Regions from separate parts of the Saccharococcus sp. Marseille-Q5394 genome, predicted to be linked through region 1. Evidence: riboswitches for the same ligand, from Rfam matches in the RefSeq annotation. Region 1 holds a riboswitch; each other region holds the start of a gene.

Region 1 (7,592 bases):
CCAAATGACGGCGGAGCAGCAAAAAGATGGAAAGGCGGTAGCGGCATCAATTGCAGAATACGCGATTGAATGCTCCATCAATAAAGTTGTCGGCTCCGAAGTTCTTGACTATATCGCTGATGAAGCGGTCCAATTGCACGGCGGGTACGGATTCATGCAGGAATACGAAGTGGAGCGCATTTACCGCGACTCACGCATCAACCGCATTTTCGAAGGAACAAATGAAATCAACCGTCTGATCGTTCCTGGTACGTTCTTGAAGAAAGCAATGAAAGGCGAATTGCCATTGCTTCAACAGGCACAAAGCTTGCAGGAAGAGCTTCTTATGATGATGCCTGAAGAAATCGGGGACGAAGCATTGGCTCAAGAAAAAGTGCTCGTGAAAAATGCGAAGAAAATCGGCTTGCTAGCAGCTGGAATGGCCGCTCAACGTTTCGGCACGAAACTCGAAGCGGAGCAGGAAGTCCTAGTAAACATCGCTGATATTGCAAACAACGTCTTCGCTATGGAATCCGCATTGCTCCGTACGGAAAAAGCGGTTGCTAAAAATGGTGAAGAGAAAGAGAAGCAAAAGATCTTGTACACGGAAATCTTCTGTCAGGAAGCGTTCGAAGCAATTGAAAAGGACGCAAAGGAGACACTTCTTGCTTCCGTTGAGGGCGATAACCAACGGATGATGCTTTCCGCATTACGCAAATTGACGCGTTCGAATCCATACAACATCATCGCGAAAAAACGCGAAGCATCCGTTAAATTGATTGACGCAGAAAAATACATCGTTTGATTACACACACCGCCCTGGATTTATCCCGGGCGGCTTCTCTGTTATACTTAGGTAAAATGGAGGTGTTGCGAATTGTCTTTAACATACTACGGGTATCCGAAATGCGGAACTTGCAGGAAAGCGAAAAAGTGGTTGGAAAACGCGGAGTTGGAATTCAAAGAGGTCAACATCGTTGAAAATCCACCGACTAAAGAGGAACTTCAACAAATGATCGGAAACTCCAACCTGGACATTAAGAAGTTCTTCAATGTGAGCGGAATGAAATACCGTGAGTTGAATTTGAAGGACAAGCTGCCTGGAATGACGGCTGATGAAAAGGTCGAACTGTTATCTACGGACGGCATGCTTATCAAAAGACCGATTGTTACGGATGGCTCAAATGTGACTGTCGGCTTCAAGGAAGAAACGTATGAGGAAGTTTGGGGAGCGTAATATACTTTCTTGTCTTTAGCTTCCGAATATGTCAAAATTGAATGGAAATCAATAAATGCATACTTAATGGAGGGGTACGGGATGAACACACCTAAAGAATTTCGTTATTCAGAAGAGCACGAATGGGTAAAGGATGAGAGCGGAAAGTATCGAATCGGTATTACACATTTTGCGCAATCCGAACTTGGCGATATCGTTTTCGTTGAATTGCCGCAAGTTGGAGATGAAGTGAAAGCAGATGAGCCATTCGGAAGTGTTGAATCAGTGAAAACTGTATCTGAATTATATGCTCCGATCAGCGGTAAAGTCGTCGAAGTGAACGAAGAATTGGAAGACAGCCCTGAATTGGTGAATGAATCTCCATTTGAAGGTGCTTGGATGATCGTTGTGGAAGCATCAGACGAAGCTGAGCTAGATGCACTCATGTCAGCTGAAGACTATGACAAAATGACTGTAGGCGAGTAAGTAAATGAAGTGGCGCTTGGACCAAACTCCGGCGCTTTTTTCAATGGAGGGGTGCAGGTGGATACTCATAAAGTCCTCATCGTCGAAGGCGGTTCGGACCGGAAAAGATTACAAAAGGTGCTGGCTGAGCCGGTTGAGATCATTTGTACGAATGGGACAGTGAGTCCGTATCGGATCGATGAGATGCTTATGCCTTATGAGGATTGTGACCTGTTCGTTTTTCTGGATGCCGATGAATCCGGAGAGAAGATCCGGACTTTATTCAAAAGGGATTATCCTGAAGCGATCCACCTTTATACAGAGCGGGTTTACCGCCAAGTTGAAACGACTCCATACAGAGTGCTTGCAGCCATACTCCTCTCCGAAAACTTTGATGTGCATCCCGAATTTTTACTATGAAGGTGATGAAGAGTGGCCACTATTGAGAATTGGACACGTGCGCAATGGGAAGACAGCAAAAATGTTTATCCCGAATCAATATTTTATTTATACACACCAATGTGCGGAACCTGTGCGGTTGCTTCAAAAATGATTGAAGTCATTGCTGCCATGAAACCGGATCTGCCCATTGGGAAGGCTGACTTGAATTATGTGGAGGATCTCGCTGTTGATTATGAAATTGAAAGCGTCCCTTGTTTATTAATTCAGAAGGATGGGGAGATTGTCCATAAAATTTACGCTTTCCAGTCGATTCCGCATCTTCTTGAGAAAATAGATTGACATACCTCAGAAGTTCATGATATAAGTATATCTATTAACTTTAACTGAATATGTCGCTCTTATAAAGAGAGGTGGAGGGAAGTGCCCTATGAAGCCCGGCAACCGTCACGAATGTGAAATGGTGCCAAATCACGCAAAGCATTTGCTTTGAGAGATGAGAGATCGGATTGACGTTTTTTTGAATATAACGTTTCAGCCTTTCTGCTTGTCTGCAGAAAGGCTTTTATTATGGAAAAGATCGTGTAGAGGTGATAGTGATGATTCAATTGATAGACGTCAAAAAAAGTTTTGGCCGGCTGAACGATGAAATCCTGGCGGTGGATAATGTTTCCCTTACGATCGAAGAGGGTGAAATCTTCGGTATCATCGGTTATAGCGGTGCCGGAAAAAGTACGTTGATCCGCCTTTTGAATGGGCTTGAAACTCCGACGACGGGAACAATAAAAATTGGAAACCGTGAAATATCGGCATTCACAGGCAAAGAACTGCGTGAAGCAAGGCAAAAAATCAGTATGATTTTTCAACATTTCAATTTACTTTGGTCCCGTACGGTCAAGCAGAACATAGCATTTCCTCTTGAAATCGCGGGAGTGAAAAAAGCGGAGCGAGAACGGAAGGTGGCCGAACTAATCGAACTCGTCGGACTAAGCGGAAGGGAGAATGCCTATCCATCCGAGCTTTCCGGTGGTCAAAAGCAACGTGTCGGTATTGCACGGGCGTTGGCGAATGATCCTGAAGTACTTCTCTGCGATGAGGCGACTTCCGCGCTTGACCCGGAAACGACAGATGCCATCCTTGATCTGTTGACAAGCATTAATGAACGGCTCGGATTGACGATTGTTCTAATAACACATGAAATGCATGTCATCCGGAAGATCTGTCATCGTGTAGCGGTTATGGAATCCGGAAAAGTCGTGGAAATCGGTCCTGTGCTGGACGTGTTCCAGTCACCGCAAGCTCCGATTACAAAGCGGTTCGTTTCCCAAGTGACGGAACCCGAGGGAACCGAACAGGCACTTGCCCATTTGCCTGGGGGCACACTCATAAAACTAATCTTTGTCGGGGAACGGACGGAGCAGCCTGTATTGGCGAGTTTGATCCGACAATTTGAGATCGACGTGAATATTGTCCAAGGGAATATATCCCACACGAAAGGCGGCGCTTACGGCTCGCTCATTTTACAGCTTGTCGGTATAGAGAAAGATATTGACGGGGCGATTGCCTATCTACATGAACAAGGTGTACAGACAGAGGTGATTGGCAATGATTGAGAATTTATTACCACACGTCAATTGGGATAAAATGTGGGAAGCGACTATTGAAACGTTATATATGACAGGGCTCTCCACTCTGTATACCTTCGTATTCGGGCTGGTTCTTGGCGTACTTTTATTCTTATCAAGCCCCGGCCAGCTATGGAGAAATAGATTGGTATACGGCGTCACTGGAGCATTCGTTAATATATTCCGCTCCATTCCTTTCATCATTTTAATTATCCTGATTATCCCGTTCACGACGTTGCTCGTTGGAACGATCCGTGGTCCGGAAGCGGCCATCCCGGCCCTTGTCATTGGAGCAGCACCGTTTTATGCGAGAATGGTCATGATCGGCCTTCGTGAAATAGATAGAGGTGTTATTGAAGCTGCAAGATCGATGGGTGCTAAAACAAGTACGATCATCTTCAAAGTATTGCTGCCCGAATCGATGCCTGCTCTTATTTCGGGGCTTACAGTAACTTCGATCGCACTTGTCGGATATACGGCAATGGCCGGAGTCATCGGTGCTGGGGGGCTCGGAAACCTTGCATACTATGAAGGATTCCAACGAAGCCGGACTGACGTGATGATTGTCGCAACTATTATTATTTTGATTGTCGTATTTGCAATCCAGATCATCGGCGACTTTGCGGTGAAGAAATTGGACAAGCGATAATTTGCAGGAGTGTCCTGTTAATTATAAATATCATCTAAGAATGGGGAGAGAAATCATGAAGAAGGTATTATCTGCACTACTATTGACGGTTCTCGTGCTTGCTTTGGCAGCTTGCGGGACAAAAGATAAAGAAGATGGGGCTAGCGGAAGCAAGAATGCTGATGGCGGCAATAAAGAATCGACGAAAATCGTAGTCGGCGCTTCCAATACACCGCATGCCGTCATTTTGGAAAAAGTGAAGCCGTTATTGAAGGAAAAAGGAATCGACTTGGAAATCGAAACATACCAGGAATATATATTGCCTAACAAAGACTTGGAATCAGGTGTATTGGATGCGAACTACTTCCAAACCATTCCTTACTTGGAAAGTCAAATTGCTGATTTCGGCTACGACTTTGTCAATGCGGGAGGAATCCATATCGAACCGATGGGTGTTTATTCGAAGGAATATAAATCATTAGATGAATTGCCGGACGGTGCAACAGTCCTTATGAGCAATTCGGTTTCGGATCATGGCCGTGTGCTTGAAATGCTTGAGGAAAATGGCTTGATCACACTTGCTGAGGGTGTTGATAAAGTGAAAGCGGAACTTACAGATATTGTGGACAATCCGAAAAACCTGAAGTTTGAACCGGATTACGAAGCAGCATTGCTTCCAACTCTATACAATAATAATGAAGGCGACGCAGTTTTGATCAACTCTAACTATGCAATCGATGCGGGCTTGAACCCGCTTGAAGATTCAATTGCAATTGAAAAAACGGATTCTCCTTACGTAAACGTCATTACGGTCCGTTCTGGAGATGAAGACAACGAAGCGATCAAAGCGCTTGTAGAAGTATTGACTTCTGAAGAAATTCAGGAATTTATCTTGAAAGAATGGGGCGGTTCTGTCGTTCCTGTTAACTAATTGAGTAAAGCCGTCTGTTTCCGTTTCATCGGAGACAGGCGTTTTTTTGTTTTTTGTCCTCCATAAAGTAGTAAAACCCATAAAGGTGTTCCCATTTATTCTTCACTATGGTAAAGTGGGTTTGTTGTTTTTTTAAACATTTGTACTTTTGAGGAGGACATTTTATGAAGAGGAAGATAGGCCTTATATGGCGAATCATTATCGCCATAGGGCTTGCGGTGGGCATTGGTTTGTTGCTCCCAGAAATACATGAAGGTTTTGCGCATTGGTTCACTAGGTTATTTGCGACGTTCAATATGATTTTCGGCGGTTTTCTAAACTTTGTTGTACCGTTTATTATCATTGCATTTATTGCACCTGGAATAGCAAAGCTTGGTAGCGGATCTGGTAAATTGTTAGGATTGGCTACTGTGCTCGCATATGCTTCTACGATTGCAGCAGGGATTATGGCATTTTTGGCTGCAACGACAATCTTGCCTAAATTCATTGGCGGCATTGGCTCTCAATCTGTTGAAAACGCTGGGAAATCCCCGGCCATAACATTCTTCGAACTTGAAATGACACCCGTAATGGGCGTCATGTCTGCATTGCTGCTCGCTTTCATTTTCGGTATCGGAATGGCATCCATCAACAGCAAAACGATGCTGTCATTCTTTGAAGAATTGAATACCCTTATTGAAAAAGTTATTTCATTCGTCATCATTCCGTTATTACCATTCCATATCTTTGGTATTTTCCTTAACATGACGTACAGCGGACAAGTGGCGAAAGTGTTGTCGGTCTTCTCACTCGTATTCGTCATGGTCATCGCACTACATATCATCATGTTGATGATTCAATATACAATCGCCGGAACACTTTCGAAGAAAAATCCGTTCTTCCTCATGAAAACAATGGCGCCTGCCTATATGACGGCACTCGGAACGCAATCATCGGCTGCTACAATTCCCGTAACGCTGCAACAAGCGAAGAAGACAGGGGCATCCGAGAAAGTGACGGACTTCACAGTACCGTTATTCGCAACGATCCACTTATCCGGAAGTACGATTACGCTAGTATCCTGCTCCATCGGCGTCCTGCTCATGAACGGCATGCCATTCAGCTTCTCGGACTATCTGCCATTCATCCTCATGCTTGGCGTAACGATGATCGCAGCACCTGGAGTTCCAGGAGGGGCAGTTATGGCGGCAGTAGGCCTGCTCAGCACAATGCTAGGATTCGATGAATCAATGGTCGCATTGATGATCGCACTCTACATGGCGCAAGACAGCTTCGGCACAGCCACCAACGTAACCGGCGACGGAGCCCTAGCCATGATCGTTGACCGCCTAACCCCAAAAGTGAAAGGCGTAGAAACGGAATAACTTAAAAAGTAGAAGGAGGAATATTAAAATTCCCTGCCTTCTATTTTTTATTTATAAATAAAGCTATATTCATTGATTCTCAGTAAGCAGCCGATAATTGAAAATGGGTTTCATTTCAAACAAACTAACAAAACGTTGTAATACTCATATTTTCCCCATAAAACGATAATAATTCTTAATGATTTGCAACAACGTGCAGAATGAGCTAAAATTAGAATGATACTAAATAGAGAATGGTTTACCCCGTTCATCTTTATCATATTGGAGGTATTGGAATGGCAACTTTGGAAATCAAAGACCTTCACGTAGAAATTGAAGGTAAGGAAATATTGAAAGGCGTCAACCTAACAATCAATACAGGTGAGATCCATGCGATCATGGGACCTAACGGAACCGGTAAATCGACACTTGCATCAGCAATCATGGGCCACCCAAAATATGAGGTGACTTCCGGATCTGTCTTGCTTGATGGCGAAGATGTCCTTGAAATGGAAGTGGATGAGCGCGCTAAAGCGGGACTTTTCCTTGCAATGCAATACCCGAGTGAAATTAATGGAGTAACGAACGCGGACTTCATGCGCTCTGCAATCAATGCGCGCCGTGAAGAAGGCGATGAAATATCCCTTATGAAATTCATCCGTGAATTGGACAGCAAGATGGACGTCCTTGAAATGGATCAAGATATGGCGACTCGTTATTTGAACGAAGGATTCTCCGGCGGAGAGAAAAAACGCAATGAAATCCTTCAATTGATGATGCTTCAGCCGAAATTTGCAGTACTCGACGAAATTGACTCCGGACTCGACATCGATGCATTGAAAGTCGTTTCAGAAGGAATCAATCAAATGCGCGGAGAAGGATTCGGATGCCTGATCATCACTCACTACCAACGCCTTCTCGACTACATCACGCCTGACTTTGTCCACGTTATGATGCAGGGCAGAGTTGTTAAATCCGGCGGAGCAGAGCTTGCGAAACAGCTTGA
Region 2 (7,592 bases), 860 kb from region 1:
GGATATAGCCTCCGCCGCCCCGCTTCGATTCGACGGCATAGCCGCGCTCCACGGTAAATCGTGTGTTGATGACATAATTTATTTGCGAAGGCACGCACTGAAATTTTTCTGCCACTTCACTCCGTTTGATTTCAATCGTCCCGCTATCTTCTTTTTCGATAATGGCCTTTAAATATCCTTCAATAATGTCGGAAATGTTTCGCATGATGTCACCTCTTTTCTTCCGGTGATAAGTCATTGACTTTGACTATCTTTGACTTAATTGTACATGAAAATACATTCTGCGTGCAATTGATATGCAAGTTAACGGAGTCTATCCATTTGTACAAACTCTTATTTATACAGGATGGGATATTTAACAATAATCGATACGACTTGGCAGAGAATGTATCGATATTATTGGAATGAAGTAAAGTAAGGACAATTATGAGCTTCCAAAAAAGCATAAAATGTTCGCAATGCTCATAAATCGTTGGGAAAGTCCATAAAGCGTTGCAGAAGCGCATAATTGCTATAAAAGACGCATAAATCGGTAAAATTACTCATAAACGCTCGTAAAGACGCATAAAAGGCAGCCTCCGAAATTCCGGAAGCCGCCTTTATTTTATTCTATTGTACTGTTTTTCATTTCCTTGACCGGCAGGAATAGTTCGCCCGTTTCAAAATAGGTGATTGTTAGATGGTCACCTTCCTGGATGTAAATGGCGAGCGGAACAGCTTCGGTGGAGACGATATAGTTCCGGCCGTCGTCGGCAAGGATTGACACGATTGTAAAGTCGCCGGCGCGTTCCTTGTAGACACGGACAACGTTGACAGACGCTTTTCCTTCCTCGGCATTCGAACTGCCGTCGACTGTGCTACCGCCACGTTGTAGTGCTGTTTTATAAAGTCTTAATGCTTCGTTCGGCGAATTGGCGAAAACGGAAATTTCCGGGTTTGCCGCCGACACGATGAAATAGTTTTGTAGGAAGCCGTTTGAATCCAGAACAGGCGTCAGCCAGCTCGCTTCCCCGTAAAAGTTATAGAGCACCGGCATTTCCCCGGCCCATTTCTTTTCGATGAATTTCTTTTCGATAATTTGAAGAGCACCTTGGGAATCCATATACGACTCTTCCAGATTGCCGGTATAATACGTCGCCTCGCCGGTGCGACCATCCGTCAATGCATAGCCTAACATCGAGTCGACTCCTTCTTTCGGGCTTGTGAAATCGGTGAAGTAATACATATGCCCGTTTTCGTCAAACACCGGGCTAACATTCGATTCCGTCCCTTCGTCCGAAGGAAGCTTCACATCTTTCTTCCCGACAATCGAATTCCAGAATCCGTGGACGTATTTTCCGAAATAACTGTTTTGGAGACTGACTGCCTCAGGTGAAACCGCTCCATCGATGAATTCAGGGACTTGCGAAAGCGGGTATCGGCTCACTTCCCCGGAAGCAGGGTCGACCATGACGATCCCTTGGACATCAAATCCATTTCTTGCTGTAATAAAATGCCCATAGGATCGGATATAATGCGGCTTTCCTTCATCATCGATTTCAAGTTGTACATCCCCGTAAAAGATGAGATCCGGCATCGCCATCCGCATATGGCGTTCTACTTGTTTGTGGAAGAACGATGATGGTGTATACGACATTTCCGTCTTGACGAACTTTGGATTGTCCGCCGAATCGGTCGCGCTCATCGTGAAATATCCTGGAGTAGTCTTTCCGTTTATCCATTTGAAGAAGCCCGAGAATTCGACAGGCGCGATGTAAACGAATTTCCCATCGACTTTTTGGATTTGTAAGTTGCCTAGCTCATAATAGCTCGTATTCGGCACTTGACCGAACGCCTTCTTCATTTTATTCCGGGCGAATTTTGGTGGAACGCTTGCTGGCGTCTTCGTTTCGTCGAACGCCTTGATTTCCACTTGCTGATCCATTTCGACTGCTTTGTATTTTTCATTCGCATTGAAAAGTGGCGCACTTAGGATGAACGCACTTCCCGCCAATGCCGCTAAAAACAGGATTACCTTGGCACTTCTTTCCCTCCCGGTTGAAAGCACGGCGCCCGCTAGAGTAGCGATGAGAGCCAGCGCCCACACCGACGTCCAGTTCCGGTCGAGATTCGTGACGTAATAAAGGCCGAACGTGAGCACCGCCACGGCTGCGACTGTTGCAGAAAGCGCTCCGATCCGATTAAAGGCGGGTTGCCCTTCTGTAGTAGTGGATGTCAACGGCATGATGATCATTGCGGCAACGATGCCAACGACCAATGAAAACAGCAATAAATTTATCATATGAACACTCTCTTCTTTTGAAATTAATCCCCCTCTACTATACGGATGAGAATGGCATACGATTCGTTTTATTGGTGGATTCCATAAAAAAACTATCTGCATCTGTGGAAGCTCCACATTGCAGATAGCCAGTTTTGTACATATTAAAGTGCACGCCTGATTCTTAGAACCTTATACATCCGGTGACCGAAAATCCCCGCGAGAACCGAGAGCAGAATGTCTTTCGGCAGTGGAGGCACCATCCAAAGCCATGCCACCTTATACGTAAATGCGTCCGGCGCAGCGGCCCATAGCTTGTATGCAAAGTACATCCAGTTCGTGCCGATGACATAATTTACGACGAGTCCTACAAGAGCCGCGATGACATAACTGCGCAAACTACCGTTCTTTTCGACAATTTTCCCTACTACGTACGCGACAAGGATGAATGAGACGATGAAGCCGAATGTCGGAAGAAGAATTGCTCCGAAGCCCCCATGGAATTTTGCGAAAACCGGCGCGCCTACCAAGCCGAGCGCCATGTAAACCGTCATGGAAATTGCACCGAGCCGGCTTCCGAGAAGGAGACCCGCCAAGACGGCGAAGAAGGTTTGCAGCGTTATCGGAACCCCACCAACAACGAGGAACGGCACAAAAAATGTAATATTCGCCCCGATCATCATCAATGCCGCAAACATCCCGCAATAGACGAGACTGAGCGCACTCATCCCGCTTTTTGTTTTCACTGTAGCTGTTGTCATAATCCACCTCATAATTTTAGTTATCGTAAATAGAATAAAAGTTAACTCAATTTGTGTCAACCTATATTTATTTTGAGTTAACCAACGAAACTAGACGGCTTGCTTTGGACGCGAGGTGGTCCGCTTTGGACGCAGGAGTGGCTTCTTTGGAAGCAAAGCGGCTTGCTTTGGACGCGGGGTTTCCTTAATTAAAAAAACTGCCACTAAAAGTAGGATTTCTACTTTTGGTGGCAGTCCATAATGACTTATCGTTCTTCGTCTTCACTTTTCGGAAATAAAAAATGGGCAATGATTCCACTTAATATAGCTGCGCCTACTGTTATCCAAACTCTGGAAGTCCCTGGAACTTCCTGAAAGTTTTTATGGAGCATCCACCAGGAAATCCCGGCAACAAGAAGTGCGATCGGAATGGAAAATTTGAAAATCCTCAACGTATTCACCTTCTATTTTAAGTTCATATGCCGATTCTATCATAATTTGACTATTGATGTATCAAACATTTAACGATATGATGTTTTAAATTATTCAAACAACTGCATATTTAATTCTTATCAAGAGAAGCTGAGGGACTGGCCCGTCGAAGCTTCAGCAACCAGCCGGTTACGGTCAGGTGCTAATTCCAGCAGGCCTGTTTCGGCTTGGCAGATGAGAAGGAGCGAGCATTCGCTTGAAAGCCTTCTTTTTTAACGAAGGCTTTTTTATTTTTCATTGCAGTCTAAATTTTTCGTCTTGGTAAGATGAGGTTATGCGTGAGTTTCTGGATTTATGCGTTTTTGAAGACGTTTATGCGTAGATTTTTGGATTTATGCGCGTCTGCTCGCGTTTATGCGTGTCTGTGTGGATTTATGCGTCCGTTTTGCGATTTATGCGTTTTTACAGGCTTGATGACGCAGGTTCGGGACTTCGAATGAAGAAAGGATGATTTCTTATGAGATTGCTTGATCGGTTGAAAGATAACGTACTGGTGGCGGACGGTGCGATGGGGACGTTGCTCTATTCATACGGCATCGACTTCAGTTATGAGGAATTGAACGTCGAGAAGCCTGAAATCATTGAGAAAATCCATCGCGAATATATCGACGCAGGAGCGGATATCATCCAGACAAATACATATGGCGCCAATTCCTTGAAGCTTGCCCGTTATGGAATGGAGAACCGGGTGAAGGAACTCAACGAGGCGGCGATTCGAATTGCGAAGCGCGCTGCGGAACCCGGCAATCAATATGTGCTTGGGACGATCGGAGGACTTCGCGGCATACGGAAAAGCGATGCATCGCTTGCCGAAGTACTGACGATGGTCCGTGAGCAGGCAGACGCCTTGCTTTCAGGCGATCCCGACGGACTATTGCTGGAAACATATTATGACTTTGAAGAGTTATCGACAGTCGTCACCGAGCTGCGGAAACTGACGGATCTACCACTTATTGCGCAAGTCGCAATGGATGAGCCGGGCGTATTGCAAAACGGGATGCATCTGAATGACGCGCTTCATCAGCTGGAAACGCTGGGAGCGGATATCGTCGGTGTCAATTGCCGACTAGGTCCTTTCCATACAATCCAGGCATTTGAAAAAGTGACGATACCGGATCGAGCATTTTTGTCCGCCGCACCAAATGCAAGTTTGCTAGATGTTGAGGATGGTCGAATCGTTTACGCGTCCGAGGCTGATTATTTCGGCCGCGCAGCCGCGCTCCTTCGGAATGAAGGCGTCCGTCTGATTGGCGGGTGCTGCGGAACGACACCGAAGCATATCGCCGCTGCAAAAAAGCACTTGGCAGGACTGCAGCCCGTGACGGAAAAGACCGTCACTCCGCAGAAGCCGATCATTATCCGTGAAGCTGAGCCCGCAGAACACGTGCCGCTTCACATCAAAGCGAAAACGGAACGGACTGTCATTGTGGAACTTGATACACCCCGCCATTTGGAGACAGAACAATATTTCATAGGCGCGAACGAATTGTATGCAGCCGGCGTGGATGCCGTCACATTGGCGGACAATTCCCTCGCCTCCCCTCGCATCAGCAATATGGCGATGGGATCGATGTTGAAACATGAGCATCACGTTCGGCCGCTCGTCCACTTGACGTGCCGCGACCATAACTTGATCGGTCTGCAATCCCATTTGATGGGGCTCGACGCCCTAGGAATCCATGATATCCTTGCCGTCACAGGCGACCCGACAAAGGTTGGCGATTTCCCTGGAGCGACTAGCGTCTATGATGTCTCCAGCATGGAATTGCTGCAGCTCATCAAACAGCTGAACGAAGGGATTTCCTTCACAGGAAAGCCGCTACGTAAAAAAGCGAAGTTCTCGGTCGCAGCGGCTTTCAATCCAAACGTCCGCGTCCTCGACCGTGCTGTGAAGCGGCTCGAGAAGAAAATCGAATGCGGGGCGGATTATTTCATTACACAGCCGGTTTATACGAAAGAGAAGATCGTTGATATACATGAGGCTACAAAGCATTTGGATACGCCGATCTTCATCGGCATCATGCCGCTTACGGGTATACGGAATGCTGAATTCCTACATCACGAAGTGCCGGGCATCAAGCTATCCGAAGAGGTGCTGGAACGGATGGCTGCCTGCGGCGAAGACCGCGAGAAAGCGACCGCGGAAGGCATCGAAATCGCGAAGGAACTGATCGACACGGCAGCGGAGCTTTTCAATGGCATCTACATCATTACACCGTTCCTGCGGTATGACATGTCATTGGAACTGATCACCCATATTAAAGAGTTAGACGCGGAAAAGGAGAGGAAGTTTGTCCATGCCTAAACACCCAATCGAACAACAACTGAAAAACAGAATCCTCATCATAGACGGAGCGATGGGCACAATGCTGCAAGCGGAGGACCTCTCAGAAGACGATTTCGGCGGAGAGGAATATGACGGGTGCAACGAATATCTGAACATTTTACGGCCGGATATTTTGGACCGGATCCACCGTTCCTACTTGGAGGCGGGAGCGGATATCATCTGCACGAACACGTTCGGGGGCACCCCCCTCGTACTGGACGAATTCAGCCTCGGCCATAAGGCTTCTGAAATTAATAAAAAGGCTGTGGAAATCGCGAAAAAGTGTGCAGCCGACTTCTCGACACCAGAGTGGCCGCGTTTCATCGCCGGTGCAATCGGTCCGACAACAAAGACGCTTTCCGTCACAGGGGGCATTACTTTCGATAAGCTTTCCGACGATTTCTACGTCCAAGCAAAAGCATTAATCGAAGGCGGCGCAGATCTTTTATTAATGGAGACGAGCCAAGACATGCTCAATGTGAAAGCGGGAACGATTGGGATCAAGCGAGCGTTTGACGAAACGGGCATCGAGCTACCTGTAATGATTTCGGGAACGATCGAGCCGATGGGAACGACGTTGGCCGGTCAAAGCATCGAAGCTTTCTATATTTCAATCGAGCATATCAAGCCGCTCTCAGTCGGATTGAACTGTGCGACAGGGCCGGAATTCATGACCGATCATCTGCGCTCTCTTTCCGATTTGGCGACAAGCTTTGTTACTTGCTATCCGAACGCGGGCTTGCCGGACGAGGAAGGTCATTACCATGAATCACCTGAATCCTTATCATTGAAGCTGAAAGGATTTGCGGAAAAAGGTTGGCTGAATATGGTCGGTGGCTGTTGCGGAACGACGCCTGACCATATCCGAGCGCTACGGGAAGCGGTTGACGGTCTCGCCCCGCGCCAGAAGCCTGAAAACGGGCATGAGCACGCCGTTTCAGGCATCGAACCGTTATTGTATGAGTCATCGATGCGACCGCTGTTGATCGGCGAGCGGACGAACGTCATCGGGTCAAGGAAGTTCAAACGGCTGATCGTCGAAGAAAAATTCGAAGAGGCGGCGGAGGTTGCGCGTGCGCAAGTGCGCGGCGGAGCCCATGTGCTAGATATCTGCCTTGCAAATCCGGATCGGGATGAGCTTGAAGACATGAAGAAGTTCATGCAGGAAGTCGTCAAGAAGGTGAAAGTGCCACTCGTCATTGACTCGACGGATGAAAATGTCATTGAAGAGGCGTTGAAATTCTCCCAAGGAAAAGCAATCATCAACTCCATCAACTTAGAGGATGGAGAAGAGCGATTCGATGCGGTTCTCCCTCTTGTGAAAAAGTTTGGTGCGGCTGTCGTCGTCGGGACAATCGATGAAATCGGAATGGCGGTGTCGCGCGAACGGAAGCTCGAAGTCGCGGAACGTTCCTATGATCTGCTTGTGAACAAATGGGGAATCGCTCCTGAAGATATCATTTTTGACCCCCTCGTATTCCCTGTCGGAACAGGTGATGCGCAATACATCGGGTCGGCAGTTGAGACGATCGAAGGCATCCGGCTGATTAAGGAGAAGATGCCTCGTTGCTTGACGACGCTAGGTGTCAGCAACGTTTCGTTCGGGCTGCCCCCTGTCGGCCGTGAAGTGCTGAACGCGGTGTACTTGTATCATTGCACCCAGGCAGGACTCGATTACGCAATCGTCAATACAGAGAAGTTGGAACGGTACGCTTCTATTCCCGAGAATGAAATCAAGCTTGCGAATGATCTTTTGTTCACGACGACTGACCAG
Region 3 (7,592 bases), on a different contig from region 1:
TCTGATTTACCGTCATTTCCCGTTTATAGTAGTGCCATAATGCAGCTTTAAATGAATTTTCATCTGGTCCGTACATCGCTAAATGGGAATACATTGTCATGAGTACATCGGCTGGGTCGGATTGGTCAGCTACCCCATCCCAGTTGCCGTCAGAACCGTGGCCGCCGAAAAGTGCGAGTGTATCCGGTGAATTGTCTGAGGGATCCGGGTTCAATATACCGAACCAATGTTCAACGGGGTATTGAATGGAAATAGGTCCGTCGGCTTTTGGAATATCATTACGCACTTGCTGGATGTTGCGTTCATATTGATCAATTGCAGCAAGGTGATACCAAGGAACCAGTTCGTTCGAGAATTGTAAATAAAAACTCATCCGTTGCTCCATAATTTCCTTTTCACTTTTTTGATCGGAAGCGGAGACAATGTTGATGGACAGACAGAGACAGAATATTGCACTTATCGAAGCAATTATATATTGGATACGCAATGGGAAACCTCCTTTGTTGAATGATTAGAATTCCCCGATCGATCGTTTTCATTACTTTTTGTTTTCGTTAGAGAAGTTGCGTCAAATGATGGTTTCATTTTTCAGTGATATACTTTAGAAGAGATGTTATAGAAGGGGAGAGGACGAATGGAAAAATTACAATCGGTTGAGCAGTTTGAGCAGTTGAAAAATGAGGAGCGGACTATGTTCATGTTTTCAGCGGATTGGTGCCCGGATTGTCGGGTGATTGAACCATTCCTACCGGCTATTGAGGCGGATTATCCGGAGTATCAATTCATTTACGTAGACCGTGATGATTTTATTGAGATTTGCCAACAATTGGATGTCTTTGGGATTCCGAGCTTTATTGCGTTCCATAGTGGGGAAGAGGTTGGGCGTTTTGTAAGTAAGGACCGGAAGACGAAGGAAGAGATTGAGGAGTTTATTAACAGTTTGAGCGCATAATGAGAAGAGATATCGCCATCCTAGTAAGGATTGGCGATATCTTTTTTTTATTATGGAAACGGATCTCTGCTCTGTGCGGAGCTTTTTTCAAGCGGCATCTATCTCCATGTTCTTTTTTAATTGGAAGATAAAAAGGAATACAATTTCTCCGGGTAGTCAGTGAAGATGGCTTGTACTCCGGCTTGTTTCAAGGTCTGTGCGTATGTCTTGTCATTGACTGTAAATGTTCTGACCGGCATGCCGCTGTTTATCACTTCAGCGATGGTCGGACGAAGTGCTGCGGGGAATAGGATATGGAGTGCATCAGTTGGGATTTTGTTGAGATAATCCATTGGGTGGACTAGCACTTCCATGAATAAGGCGGCGGTTTCAATTTGAGGATTAAACCGCTTTACGGTACTGATGGCACTGTGATCGAATGATGAAATGATGATGCGCGATTCCATTTGTCTCTCCGCAATCAAATCAAGAACTTTTTCGACCATTCCTTCGTATGGGAAAATATCCGATTTCAATTCAATGTTCAATTTGTGGTCAGTCGAATCGAAAACCTCGAGGACGTCAGCGAGTGTAGGTATTGTTTCTCCTAGGAATTCGGGTGAAAACCAGTTGCCGAAATCATGTTTCTTTAATTCCGCTAAGGACATATCTTTCACATATCCTGTTCCATCCGAAGTGCGGTCGATCGATTCATCATGGATCACGACAAGCTCTCCATCTGCTGACATATGTACATCGAATTCAACACCAAAAACGGGGAGACGAGCAGCCTCCATGAAGGCGGCGATTGTGTTTTCCGGAAAGTTCCCTGAAGCTCCTCTATGTGCGAATATCTTCATTTAGCTTCCTCCGATTCCGTTTGGTATTACATTTTGTTCACGTCAAAAGGGCACGGTTTTTGACCGTTGCCCATTTACCCGGGAAATGATTATTCCCAAGTCTTTCGTTCTTCAATTTCCTTTTTCAGGATTTCCGCTCCCTCTGGACTAATATACATGCCATTGGATAGCCTCTTGTTTTCTGAGGTGATATTCCCGGTTACGATACAAGCCGAATCCACAACATACTTACGGAGGATGATCATATCGTCATCCACGAAAATTTCCATTGGTGCACCTTTATCAAGTTTCAACGTATTTCTTAATTCCTTAGGGATTACAATCCTGCCGAGATGGTCAACCTTTCTGACAATACCTAAGCTACGCATTATGATCCTCCTTGAAACTTTGTATTATTGTTACTTGTCCTACTATTATACCAGTTAATTATAAAAATACAAAAAAATTAGTATACTCTCTTTTTCTCTCCTATTCTCTCTATTCCTCTTATAACCGCTTTAAAACGTTTAAGTATGTGATTTATTTTGATAGAATAGGAAGGTCGTCTAAGAAAGGGGAACCAATCATGTCATTCATCCAGAAAAGACCCATCGTTTTTGACTATATTCAAATCATTGCAGGAGCGACTCTAGTCGGACTTGCATTCAATATATTTTTCTTGCCGGCGCGTATCGCGGCGGGCGGCATTTCAGGGGTCAGTACAATCCTATATGAACTATTCGAATATAATCCTGCATATGTGCAATGGATGATCAATATCCCGCTCATCATACTGGGGCTATTGCTGGCAGGGAAGGAATTCAGTGCAAAGACAATTGTAGGTACTTTTTTTGTCCCGTTTGTCATTTATTTGACGGGAGACCTTCAGTTATCCGTCGACAATCCGTTTCTAAGTTCTATATATGGCGGCATTATGCTAGGTATTGGGTTAGGAATCGTTTACCGGGGGAATGGCTCGACAGGCGGAACGGCTTTAATTGCCCAACTCCTAAAGAAATACACGGGCATTTCAAGCGGATTCTCCCAACTGATAGTTGATGGGGTTGTCGTTGTCACTTCAGCTTTTGTCTTCAATTTTGAACTCGCTTTATACGCACTCATGTCGATATACGTTACAAGCAAAGTGATTGATTTCGTCCAATTGCAAACGTCGCCCACGAAGCTTGTCCTAATCATTACTGAACACGAAGAGAAGATCCAGTCGGTTATCCAGAATGAAATCGATAGGGGATTGACGAAAGTGAAGTCAACGGGTGGCTATTCAAACGACGAAAAAACAATGATTCTATGCGTTGTGGAACAGTCCGAAGCCGTTTATTTGAAGAAATTGCTTCAGACCGCTGAGCCTTCGTCCTTTGTCATTTTTCTCAATGCATCGGAAATTCTAGGACTCGGTTTTTCGAAAGCGAAAGTTCATCGTTAAAGAAACCGGTATACAATTCGATTAAAGATGATATAATAATCATAATTGAATATTTCTTATCAAGAGAAGCTGAGGGAACTGGCCCGATGAAGCTTCAGCAACCTCTGCAATAGCAGGAAGGTGCTACCTCCAACAAGATGTAAATCTTGAGAGATAAGAACGATAAAACAAATGCAACTCCTCGTTCCTATCTGTTGGAACGGGGGTTTTTATTTGTCGTCTAGACTTCGGGCGCCATAAGCTCGGGTCATAAGTCAAATCTGCTTTGTGGCAAAAAGCGCCACACTGCATCTTCGCCTTATGCCTGTCGCCTATGGGCGGGCGCCCTTCGCTTTTGTATATTAAAAAGGGGGAAACGTAATGCCAATCAATATCCCGGAACAATTACCGGCACGCGAACTGTTGAAAGAAGAAAAGATTTTCGTCATGGATGAAGGGCGGGCAACGACCCAAGATATCCGTCCATTAAATATCCTCATCCTGAATTTAATGCCTGAAAAAGAAAGGACAGAGCTACAATTGCTTCGGCTGCTCGGAAATACGCCGTTGCAGGTCAATGTTTCATTCTTGAACACTGCGACGTACGAATCGAAAAATGTAAGCAAAAATCATTTGGAATCCTTTTACACTACATTCGAGCATGTCAAGAATAGACGCTACGATGGACTGATTATCACAGGAGCGCCGATTGAGCATCTTCAATTCGAAGACGTCGTCTATTGGGAAGAACTGAAACAGATCATGGACTGGTCCAAAACAAATGTAACTTCCGTTTTACATATTTGCTGGGGCGCGCAAGCCGCACTTTATCATCATTACGGCATCGATAAATATGAGTTGCCGAAAAAGCTATCCGGAGTCTTCAACCATCGATTGACTGATTCGACTGTCGAATTGGCACGCGGATTCAATGATCTGTTCACTGCACCTCATTCCCGATATACGTCGGTCTCAATTGATGAGATTGACCAGGATCCTCGCCTTCAATTGTTGGCGGTTTCGGAAGATGCAGGTGCCTTCATCATCCTTTCAAAAGACGGCAAACATATTATGATCACCGGGCACTTGGAGTATGATGCATGCACGCTCGGCGAAGAGTACGAACGGGATTTGAAGAAAGGGATTGATATTGACGTCCCGGCTAACTATTTTCCGGACGACGACCCGACAAAGGAGCCGTCGAACACGTGGCGCTCACATACTCATCTTCTTTTCTCAAACTGGCTGAATTATTATGTCTACCAAGAAACACCTTACGAGTGGGAATGAAAATAATAGCCTGCGAATTCATGAACTGAATTTGCAGGTTTTTTCATCCGTATATTGTCATAGTTCTATCACACACTAGCGTTAGCGGAGGTGTGAATAGATGATTTCAGACGTAATTTCAAAGTTGGACTTTTGGGAAATGATGTTTAGAGCAACTTTTACTTTTATCATTCTCATGCTACTAGCCAGATTCATGGGGAAAAAGCAGATTTCACAACTAACTTTTTTTCATTATGTTACGGGGATTACAATCGGTTCTATCGCTGGTGAGATCTCCGCGCAATCGGAAACCCCTTTTCTGAATGGTGCCATTGCGATGATTTGGTGGGCTATATTAACAGTATTTGTGAACTTTTTAACAGTAAAGTCAAAAAAAGCGCGAATTTTATTTGATGATCAACCAACTATTATTATACACAGAGGAAAAATAAGTGAACAAGGCATGAAAAAGGCCCGACTCACATTGAACGATCTCAATATGATGCTCCGTGAGCAGAGCATTTTCGCTGTTGCAGACGTGAACTATGCAATTCTCGAAACGAACGGCCAGTTAAGCGTCATGAAAAAGGCGGCCCAAGAGACTGCAACACGCAAAGATGTGAAAGCACCTGGCAATGAGCCGAAATATATACCGACTGAAATCATTTCGGATGGGAAATTAATTAAAGAAAACTTGACTGAATTGAAGCTGACTGAAGAATGGGTTTATGAACAGCTGAAGAAAAATGGGTTCAGTAAAGTGGAGCAAGTGTATTATGCAGAAATACTAACTGACGGCACATTGCATATTGATCAGCGAACTGAAAAGAAATAGATAGTGTAAGGGGAGTCTCAATATGAGGGGAAGCTTGTTTTGCCCCTCATATTCAATTAACGGCAACGAGCAAAAACCCCGATTTGCTTATTTTTTATGGTATAATGAATGACAGTCATTCAGTGGGGAGGCGGACGGTAATTGGATAAGAAGGAAAGAATCATAAAAGCGGCGATAGAAGTTTTCCGCAAGCAAGGCATCGAAAAGACGAAGATATCCGATATCGTGAAAGTGGCAGGGATTGCTCAAGGAACTTTCTATTTATATTTCCCATCTAAATTATCACTCATGCCGGCAATAGCCGAAGTGATGGTCGCAAAAACGTTAGAGATTGTGACGGATAGAGTATCGGATAACGCACCGTTCCCAAAACGGATGGAGCAGCTCGTTGATGCGATTTTCGAAGTAAATGAAGAGTATCATGAAATTCAAGCACTTATCTATTCAGGTTTAGCATCGACAGAGCACTTGAAAAATTGGGAGACCGTATACGCGCCTTTCTATAAATGGGTGAGTGAGGGTCTTCAACTAGCAATTGATGAAGGTGTAATCCGGAACACCGTCAATCCTGAGAGGACGGCAAGACTTGTGATTGGTCTCGTGGAATCAGCTGCGGAACAAATTTATTTATACGACACTGACAAGGAAGATGAAGCGGTCATACAAAAGAATGAAGTGAAAAATTTCTTAAAGCATGCCCTTGCGTATTAATGCCTATTATTATTGGCAATAAGCCTTTGACGACTTGTCATTATAAAAATGAATGACAGTCAGTCACCCGCCGAGTTAGGAGAAAATATTATGAACAAATCATGGATTTATGTTGCGCTAACAAGCTTTTTCGAGTTGGTCTGGATTTTCGGTTTCAATGTCGCCTCCGAATGGTGGCATTGGATTCCAATCGTGTTTTTCATCTTCGTCGATTTTCATTTCTTGGCGAAAGCCTGTGAAAACCTTCCGACGGGTACCGTATATGCCATCTTTGCAGCAATCGGAACAGTTGGGACCGCATTGATGGATGTGTTTATATTCGGGGAAACCCTCGGAGCAGGCAAACTGTTTTTCATTGCCATATTAGTTGTAGGCGTCATTGGACTGAAGATTGCTGATGGCGTGGATGAAAAGAAAGGATTGGTTAAGTGATGGGCTGGTTATTTGTATTCGCAGCGGCAATAAGCGAGCTTGTCGGCGTTGTCGGGTTGAATAAATATAGTGAACAGAAGACATTCACCAATACCATTTTGTTCGGCGGAGGATTTGGAGCAGCGTTCGCATTTCTCTATATGTCGTTCAACTATTTGCAAGTAAGCACTGCATACGCAGTGTGGATTGGCATAGGAACTGCAGGTGCAGTATTGATCAATATGCTATTTTTCGGTGAATCAAGAAGCATAGGACGTATCGCCAGCCTACTTTTGATAGTTATCGGCGTTGTTGGATTGAAGGCGTTATCGTGAATAGTAGAAAGCGGGGAACAACTTGAAAGAAAGTTGCTTCCCCGCTTTTATTTTAATTTAATTATAGTGATAGCAAGTTATTTGGCAGTATTATACAATGAAGAGAGTGATGTTAGAATATTTAATGATTTGACGTCCCCTGGAACAAAGAATTTAAAAGTTCTTGCATAGAGGAATTACCGGAAGAAATGAGGGCGTTTTTTTGAACTATGAAATAAAACGCCGGGCGGCTACTGCGCAATGATAATCAAGTTTGCTAATAAATTGGTATTTAGAAGGAGATAGTCATGTTAATTTCGACAATGATCCTGGGGTGGATAGGGGTACTACTATATTTGATCATCATCTTTACATTCAAGAAAATGGCAAGAAGTAATGAATATGCTTTCTTGCATCTACTGATGGCATTAATGTACGCAATGTGGCTTCCTTTACCTCTCGCGCTCCATCAATTAATAGAATCAGACGCTTTATTAGTAGGTACCGTCTTTGGCTTAGCCTATTTAATCATGCTAGTCATTTCGATGGTCCTTCAAACGGGGCATATAGCCTTTATAAGTAAATGCAACGAGGATTATTCAATTACAGAAAAACATACGGAATATATGATGGCAACATTTACGAAGCCCTTTGAAAGTTTACTTGGTATTTTTAAAAGTATATGGGCGTTATTTTTAGCAATTTCCTTCTGGCAAAGTGACGAGTATACTACGGCGATTATCATGTTCTTATTTGGTCTGTTCATCTTTTATTATTTGCTTATCACGTTAGACGCCAGTTTAGTGAAACGAGTGAAACTGCTCTCCAAAGTTAAGCCGAATGTAGTTATAGTCAACCT
Region 4 (7,592 bases), 360 kb from region 1:
CGAAATTTGAATGAAAAACGGAAAGAACAGGATCTATTGTCAGGTTGGAAGGGCCATTCAATCCTCGATGTGCTTGACAAGGCAATATCGGAAGTGCCTGCACTTGGCAAGGAAATTACAATTACGACAATCTATCCAACACGTGAAAGCGAACGGGACACTCGTTTGATGATTGGTGATGCTGTACAAGAAGCTAGTGAGAAACATGACGGATGGGACTGGAATGTCCATGAAGGCACGCCAGAGGAAAGAAAAGTTGCGAATAAGAAAAACATGTCGATTCATCAACTTAAATCAATCGAAAGTAAATCGAAAAAGCATCCTGTAAAGAATGTGAATCCGGTTGAGAAGAAACCCGTTCCGCCGCAAAAAGACGCTTTGCAGAAACCGAAGAAGGAAATCGTTCCTCCTGTGCATCCGCAACAAAAGAAGATGGAGAAGGAAAAGGAACGTCCACATAAGTCGGAAGATCAACAAGGTCCACCTGCGGAGAAATCTAAGAACAAACCGGACAAAGAGCGAAGTGAAAAGATGCCTCCTCATGCGGATCAGCAAGGACCCCCGTCTCATTCGTCATCGGTCGATAAACAAAGTAAAGACAATCAAGGGCCACCTGCAAAACAACATAAGGATAGTCCATCAAATAATAACAAACAGAATCCGCAAAATAACAAATGAGGCTGTTGCAGATCATCAGTTTTTACTGACAATCTGCAGCAGCCTCTTCTTATTAGTTCGTAAATTGTGGCTCGCGTCAGAAGTAAACCCCAAGCGCTCATAAATCCATTCAAGTGATCATAACCCGTGGCGAGTGATCATAAACCTCGTCAAGTGATCATAACCCACGGCGAGTGATCATAACCCACGGCGAGTGATCATAAACCTCGTCAAGTGATCATAACCCTCGTCAAGTGATCATAACCCATGGCGAGTGATCATAAATCCTAACAAGTGATCATTAACCCCGTCAAGTGATCATAACCCACGGCGAGTGATCATAAACTCTTTCAAGTGATCATAAAACATGGCGAGTGATCATAACCCCCGAGAAGTGATCATAAAACGGGAAACAAGCGCTCAAACCTTCTTACACTTCTTTCAAAATCGCTTCCACTGTCGATTCAACTTCCGCGCGGTTCATCTTATCCTGTCCGCCCTGCATTGCGCCGATCGTCCGCTTCGCAAGGGCAAGCGGGATTTTGCAGAACAGCAGGATGTTTTTATTCGAAATCGATTCGATATAGTCATCAGCTTTTTTCAAATTCGCCTCTGCATACTCGAACAGGTCATGCCTGTCCCATCCTTCAGGAAGGAAACGGACGCCGCGCTCCGCATCTTCCTCTTGATTGCGCAGCATATTCACCGCCTGCAATCCGCGACCATACCCGATCGCCAAGTCGCGATCCGTCTTTGTCCCGTCATACTGCTCCCAAATATCGGAAAGCATCACACCGACAAGACCCGCTACATAATATGTATAGTCGTCTAAATCCTCTTTCGTTTGCACAAGAAAATCCTTGCCGACCCATTTTGCCATGCCATCCGCCATGATGCTCGTCGACTCTTTCACTTTGGCGACGATGCCTGCAGGACAGACGGCGAGCCAGTCGCCAAGTCGCAATGTCACTTCCGGCAAGAGGTTTTCATAGGGCTTGAGGAGAGCGCGATACGCCGCGACGTCAAATAGGTCGGTTTGCAGCAGCTTGCTCGTCGACTGCAGCAGATGCTGCTTGCTTTCCGGATGCAGTTCTTCATGATCTTCTATTTCATCTATCGCACGCATACATAAATAAGCGGAGCCTACCGTCTTCCGCAAGGTGGGATTCAATAATTTAATCGGAATATAGAAGGTTCTGCTCGTCAGCTTCAGTACGTGCATCGCTTCTTTTTGCAGTTTCGCTTCGTTCATAATAGGGGTCCTCCTTCATTTCTTGAAGCAGTTCTTATTGAATATCATACACTATTCCATGAAGCAGTTGCCAACCCTATCGTTGTAGAATAAATAAAAATAGAGAAAGTTTTTCAAATTACCTATTGACAATGAATAATTGGAAATGGTATCCTCAGAAAGTAAGTTATTCTAGTAATAGAGGAGGTACGGAAAATGAAAAAAGCAATCGTAATCATAAACAACTTCATACTTGATCCGTGCCTGACTAATCTCTCTTTCTAATTGTAGACCGAGGAATGGCATGGTATGCCGTTCTTTTATATGAGCACACGCTTATGCAAAAGGCGTGTGCTTTTTTGTGTCTTCATATGAAAGAATATTCGGTGTTTTCACGCTGTGCGTGTGGCATATAAACAAAAACTAGATGAAAAGGAGTGTTTCCGATGATTAATGTAGGGCTGCAACGGAAAGTATTGATGATGGTGTCTCTGGATAGTGGGTAGCGATGTTCCCCGCAAGTGAATTGATTCAACTAAAAAATAAAGGAGGAAAAGCAAAATGATTATTCAAAACGCGAGACATGAAGAGCATGAACGAATAAATAAAACAAAATTGATGGAGTGGGAATCTCCAAAATGGTTAGATGATAACGGCGGCACGATAGGTGAACGTCGACTGTAATCTCGTTTAAGGTCCCTCTCCAAGAGGAGAATATATATGTATACAATTGATAGAGAAGTAGTTCAACGACATATGGAAGATATGCGGCAGGAAGTCGAACAGTTCCGCATGGAGCAAAAAGCGCTCAAACGCAAAAAGAAAGAGCGGAAAAACGTTCCATTCTGGACGATTTTCTTCTGCTTCTTCAATTAAAAGATGGAGCGTTCCCTAAGCAAATAGGGGAACGTTCTTTTCTTATGAGCAGATTTATACGAAAAGTATCTTGAATGTGAGATAATTACCAGGTCAATAAATGATGCCCCAGTTTTATAGGGGAACGCATACCTTCCTATAGAGAGGCAATGCTAAGATAAAAAGAGAAGGAGTCCAACAACATGACTATATCAGTAAAAGCGATTATCGGCAGCACAAGCTCGTCTTCATACAACTTGAAAGTGGTTGAATATTTGAGGAAGAAATATGCAGATAAACTTACTATTACACCTGTATTCATTAATGATGTCGAAATGTTTTCTGTTGATATAGAAGGCAATCCGTCAGAAAACGTTACAGATTTCCTGGATAACGTTCGGGATTCCGATGCGGTCCTATTTGCAGTGCCTGAATACAACTTCTCCATTCCAGGAGTAATGAAAAACGCTGTCGACTGGCTGTCGAGAAGCAATTTCGCAATTAAAGACAAGCCTGCTTTCATGATCGGTGCTTCAATGGGTGTGATGGGAAGTGTCCGTGCTCAACTGCATTTACGTGAGATTTTGACGAACCCGATGCTTTCTCCTGCGCTCTTGCCAAACAATGAAGTATATATCGGTTCCGTCCATGAGAAAATGGACGAAACGGGTCAATTGACAGACCAAGCGACGATTGATTTCTTGGATAAAGTCGTTAACAACTTCATCGATTTTTATTCGCAAAGAAAAGAGTTAGCTGAAATCTCTAAATAATAAAAGGACCGTCTCGTTCACCGAGACGGCCTTTTTTATTATTGACTGACAGCCGTCGTTTCTGCCGCTGCATTGATGGCTTGCTTAAGATCGGCGATCAAGTCTTCGGCTTCCTCGAGTCCGACCGAGAAACGCAATAACCGTTTATCGACACCGCGCCTTTCCCGTTCTTCCTCAGGGATTTCTGCATGGGTCTGCGTCGTCGGATACGTGATCAAACTTTCCACTCCTCCGAGACTTTCGGCAAATGTGATGAGCTTCAAGTTTTGCAATAGCGGATCGACCCATTCGCTTTCCCGTACCCTGAATGAAATCATGCCGCCTTTTCCTGCATAGAGGACGTCATCGACAAGCGGTTCGTTTTTTAAATAAGAGACGAGTTCCTTCGCATTGGCATCATGCTGTTTCATGCGCACATGCAACGTCTTCAATCCGCGGATGACGAGCCAGGAGTCGAACGGGGAAAGCGTCGCGCCGATCGCATTATGATTTTCGCCTAGACGGTTGCACAGCTCTTCTCCCTTGGCGACGACTAGCCCGGCAAGCACATCATTATGACCGCCGATATATTTCGTCGCGCTATGGATGACGATATCTGCCCCGAGCTCAATCGGGCGTTGGTAGTACGGAGTCAAAAATGTATTATCGACGATGACAAGCAAGTTGTGCTTTCTCGCAATCTCTACATACTGTTCGATATTGATTTCCAGCATCAGCGGGTTCGTCGGTGTTTCGATGAAGATCGCCTTCGTGTTTTCGGTGATCAGCTTTTCCGTTTCCTCGACGTTATCAAAAGAAGAATACGACGTCCGGACGTTATACAGATCTGCGTAATGGTCAAACAATCGGAATGTGCCACCGTATAGGTCGTCAGGAGCAATCAATTCATCTCCCGATTTGAACAGCGAAAGGAAGAGCTGAATCGCTGCCATGCCCGAGCTGCACGCGTAGCCGCGGTCGCCGTTTTCCAAATTGGCGATGCCTTCCTCGAGGATCGTCCGTGTCGGATTTTTTGTCCGTGTATAATCGTAACCGGTTGATAGACCCAATCCATCATGCTTGTACGCTGTTGAAAAATGTAGGGGAGGATTGACCGCCCCGGTTCTCGGATCGCTCTGGTTTCCTATTTGCACCAATTTTGTGTTAATGCTCTGCTTTGTCAAGTTGCCCATCTCCTTTGCCTAGTAAAAAAGAGGCCTCTCCAATTAAGAAGAGGGCCTCCAACATCGTTGAAATCAATCTTCTTATCTTCAAGGCGCAGTTCGCCTTTTGGAATTAGCACCATACCAAAATCGGGCTGGTTGCTGAGACTTCATCGGGCCAATCCCTCCGTCTCTCGTGATAAGAATCAAAATATGTAATTGTTAGAAAAAACATTTATCTAAAGTTATCATGCATCCAGACGGATTGCAAGAAGTTTCGGAAATGAATGTCCGTGACCTTTTGCTATAATGGGTGCATGTTGAATGATGAGGAGGATTTCCATTGGCTTGGCTTTATGTTTTATTGGCGGCGATCGTCGAGATCTTTTGGGTGATCGGACTTCGGTATTCCGATTCGGTACTCGAGTGGGCAGGGACTATCGTTGCAATCGTCATTAGCTTCTACGCAATTATAAAGGCATGCGAGACGTTGCCATCCGGGACGGTGTATGCAGTCTTCACCGGTTCCGGAGCGGCGGCGATCGTTCTAATCGATTTCCTGTTTTTCAATGCGGAGTTTTCCATCGCTAAAGTGATCTTCATCGCGATTATCATCGTGGGAGTTATCGGGATAAAAATGACGACGGCTGCATCCGGTGAAGCAACGGAAGGGGGCGATTGAGATATGGCGTGGATATATTTAGTCATCGCAAGTTTAGGGGAGATTTTCGGCGTCATGGCCATTAATCTTTATTTGCAGAAAAGATCATGGCCCCGCCTGCTGCTCATCGTCGGGACGTTTTCGGTCGGTTTTATATTTCTGTCCCTCGCAATGCGCGACATTCCGATGGGGACTGCGTATGCGATTTGGACGGGACTCGGTGCGGCGGGTGCCGTCCTTATGGGCATCCTGTTTTTCAAGGAAGCAGCCGGGTGGAAACGGATGCTATTCCTTTGCTTGATCATCGGAGGGGCGGTCGGACTGAAGGTATTTGGATGAAGGGGGGAGCGCCATGGCGAAACAATATGATTTTACGGAAGGCCCGCTTGCAAAGCAGCTTATTTTTTATTCAGCACCGATCATTCTCACGAACCTTTTGCAAGTGTCCTACCAATTTATCGACAGCTTATGGGTCGGAAACCTTATCGGTGCCGACGCGCTTGGCGCAGTTGCGATTTCGGGTACTGTCGTGTTTACCGTCCTCTCTTTTGTCATCGGCCTGAATAATGCGGCGCTGACAATCCTCTCCCAGCAGAAGGGGAGGGGGAGCGAGGCAGGCTTGCGTAATTATTTGAACGCATTCGTCGTTTTATTGACGATCATGTCTGTTGTGTTAAGTTTTGCGGGCTTCTTTTTAGCGAAGCCGATTTTGGCATTGCTTGGAACGCCCGACTCGATGATTGAAATGGCAACGTCCTATTTGCGTGTCAATTTTTTCGGGATTCTGTTTCTGTTCGGATATAACTTCATCAACACCGTGTTCCGGTCTGTCGGCGACTCAAAGACGCCAATCTATTTCGTTTTGACGGCCGTCCTGCTAAACACGGTACTTGATCCGATTTTCATTGCCGTCTTCGGATGGGGCGTCCAAGGAGCTGCGGTTGCGACAATCGTATCCCAAGGGGTTGCATTTGCGACTGGCGCAATTTATTCCGTTCGCAAAAAGCTCGTGCCGTTTTCAAAGCCGCATCTGCCGGCTAAGCGTGAAGTGCTTGATATACTGAAATTGGGCATTCCGGCGGGTTTGCAAATGAGCGTCATTTCGGCAGGCGTCATGGCGATCATGAGTGTCGTCGCTTCTTTCGGCCCTGCGGTAGTTGCGGGGTACGGGGCTGCGCAGCGGCTTGATAGTCTGATCATGCTGCCGGCGCAAGCGATCGGAACGGCAGTGAATAGTATGGCAGGACAAAACATCGGTGCGGGGAAGTGGAACCGTGTCCACAGGATTACGTTCATCGGCTTTCTATATAATCTTGGCATTATGTTTGCCATCGCCGGAATTGTCTACGCTTTTGCGGGGGCCGGTATCCGACTTTTCATTTCCGAAGCGGAAGCTGTCCGTTTTGGTGCGGACTATTTGAAGATGATAGCATTTTTCTATCCTTTTTTAGGCATCAATTTCGTACTCAATGGCGCTGTCCGGGCATCGGGGGCAATGTTCCAAGTGCTTGTGCTCAATATCATTTCGTTTTGGATATTACGTTACCCCGTTACGTACTTCCTGTCTGGCTTCATGGGAGATAAGGGGATTGCCCTCGGAATCGGTGTCAGTTTCGTCATTAGCAGCATCATCGCATTCCTGTATTACCGGTTCGGAAAGTGGAAACAAGCCGATATTTTTGGAGAATGAGGCAATTTAGGCGCATGTTATTTATAATGAAAACAAGGGTAAATAGTGTATACTGAAACTATCAGAAGATGCGGAAGAAGGAGATTTGACATGACTTCGAAATATGCTGACGACAGTTTGGCGCTACATACAGATCTTTATCAAATCAACATGATGGAATCGTATTGGGCGGATGGCATTCATGAACGGAAAGCGGTATTTGAGCTGTACTTCAGAAACCTTCCGTTCGGTAATGGCTATGCGATTTTTGCGGGACTTGAGCGGATCCTTGATTACTTAAAGGATTTTCAATTCAGTGAGAGCGACCTGACCTATTTACGGGAAGAGCTCGGCTATAGAGAGGATTTCCTATCTTATTTGAAAGACATCCGTTTTACGGGGGATGTTTATTCGATGAAGGAAGGGGAACTTGTATTTGCAAACGAACCGATCCTGCGAGTGGAATCGACGTTGGCGGAAGCCCAGCTCATCGAGACGGCACTGCTCAATATCGTCAACTTCCAAACGCTCATCGCAACAAAGGCGAGCCGTATTAAGCAAGTCGTCAAAGATGAAGTCGTCATGGAGTTCGGAAGCAGACGGG

What was found. A riboswitch is a leader RNA that binds a small molecule or an ion and turns the genes downstream of it on or off. The one in region 1 is predicted to bind S-adenosylmethionine.
Region 2: another riboswitch for S-adenosylmethionine. It lies ahead of OC538_RS12255 (bifunctional homocysteine S-methyltransferase/methylenetetrahydrofolate reductase); the one in region 1 lies ahead of OC538_RS16785 (methionine ABC transporter ATP-binding protein).
Region 3: another riboswitch for S-adenosylmethionine. It lies ahead of metA (homoserine O-succinyltransferase); the one in region 1 lies ahead of OC538_RS16785 (methionine ABC transporter ATP-binding protein).
Region 4: another riboswitch for S-adenosylmethionine. It lies ahead of OC538_RS15020 (methionine biosynthesis PLP-dependent protein); the one in region 1 lies ahead of OC538_RS16785 (methionine ABC transporter ATP-binding protein).

The regions. Positions count from the first base shown of each region.
Region 1 is NZ_CAMPPQ010000002.1:1,229,643-1,237,234, forward strand. It holds gene OC538_RS16760 (acyl-CoA dehydrogenase family protein) at 1-784, shown strand, start outside; gene OC538_RS16765 (arsenate reductase family protein) at 857-1,216, shown strand; gene gcvH (glycine cleavage system protein GcvH) at 1,298-1,681, shown strand; gene OC538_RS16775 (toprim domain-containing protein) at 1,739-2,080, shown strand; gene OC538_RS16780 (thioredoxin family protein) at 2,093-2,401, shown strand; SAM riboswitch class I at 2,458-2,562, shown strand; gene OC538_RS16785 (methionine ABC transporter ATP-binding protein) at 2,659-3,672, shown strand; gene OC538_RS16790 (methionine ABC transporter permease) at 3,665-4,333, shown strand; gene OC538_RS16795 (MetQ/NlpA family ABC transporter substrate-binding protein) at 4,389-5,243, shown strand; gene OC538_RS16800 (dicarboxylate/amino acid:cation symporter) at 5,408-6,607, shown strand; gene sufC (Fe-S cluster assembly ATPase SufC) at 6,883-7,592, shown strand, end outside.
Region 2 is NZ_CAMPPQ010000002.1:365,433-373,024, reverse strand. It holds gene OC538_RS12275 (CtsR family transcriptional regulator) at 1-205, opposite strand, end outside; gene OC538_RS12270 (hypothetical protein) at 605-2,281, opposite strand; gene OC538_RS12265 (biotin transporter BioY) at 2,425-3,021, opposite strand; gene OC538_RS12260 (histidine kinase) at 3,267-3,452, opposite strand; SAM riboswitch class I at 3,567-3,673, shown strand; gene OC538_RS12255 (bifunctional homocysteine S-methyltransferase/methylenetetrahydrofolate reductase) at 3,950-5,797, shown strand; gene metH (methionine synthase) at 5,790-7,592, shown strand, end outside.
Region 3 is NZ_CAMPPQ010000001.1:1,162,551-1,170,142, reverse strand. It holds gene OC538_RS05865 (M23 family metallopeptidase) at 1-481, opposite strand, end outside; gene OC538_RS05860 (thioredoxin family protein) at 635-952, shown strand; gene OC538_RS05855 (glycerophosphodiester phosphodiesterase) at 1,069-1,791, opposite strand; gene OC538_RS05850 (AbrB/MazE/SpoVT family DNA-binding domain-containing protein) at 1,881-2,159, opposite strand; gene OC538_RS05845 (YitT family protein) at 2,357-3,214, shown strand; SAM riboswitch class I at 3,268-3,374, shown strand; gene metA (homoserine O-succinyltransferase) at 3,575-4,483, shown strand; gene OC538_RS05835 (YetF domain-containing protein) at 4,584-5,297, shown strand; gene OC538_RS05830 (TetR family transcriptional regulator) at 5,439-6,008, shown strand; gene OC538_RS05825 (DMT family transporter) at 6,099-6,440, shown strand; gene OC538_RS05820 (DMT family transporter) at 6,440-6,754, shown strand; gene OC538_RS05815 (hypothetical protein) at 7,042-7,592, shown strand, end outside.
Region 4 is NZ_CAMPPQ010000002.1:869,649-877,240, forward strand. It holds gene OC538_RS14995 (anti-sigma factor domain-containing protein) at 1-678, shown strand, start outside; gene OC538_RS15000 (phytoene/squalene synthase family protein) at 1,088-1,909, opposite strand; gene OC538_RS15005 (hypothetical protein) at 2,450-2,572, shown strand; gene OC538_RS15010 (hypothetical protein) at 2,609-2,764, shown strand; gene OC538_RS15015 (NADPH-dependent FMN reductase) at 2,947-3,516, shown strand; gene OC538_RS15020 (methionine biosynthesis PLP-dependent protein) at 3,555-4,679, opposite strand; SAM riboswitch class I at 4,758-4,864, opposite strand; gene OC538_RS15025 (DMT family transporter) at 5,002-5,340, shown strand; gene OC538_RS15030 (DMT family transporter) at 5,344-5,658, shown strand; gene OC538_RS15035 (MATE family efflux transporter) at 5,672-7,009, shown strand; gene OC538_RS15040 (nicotinate phosphoribosyltransferase) at 7,100-7,592, shown strand, end outside.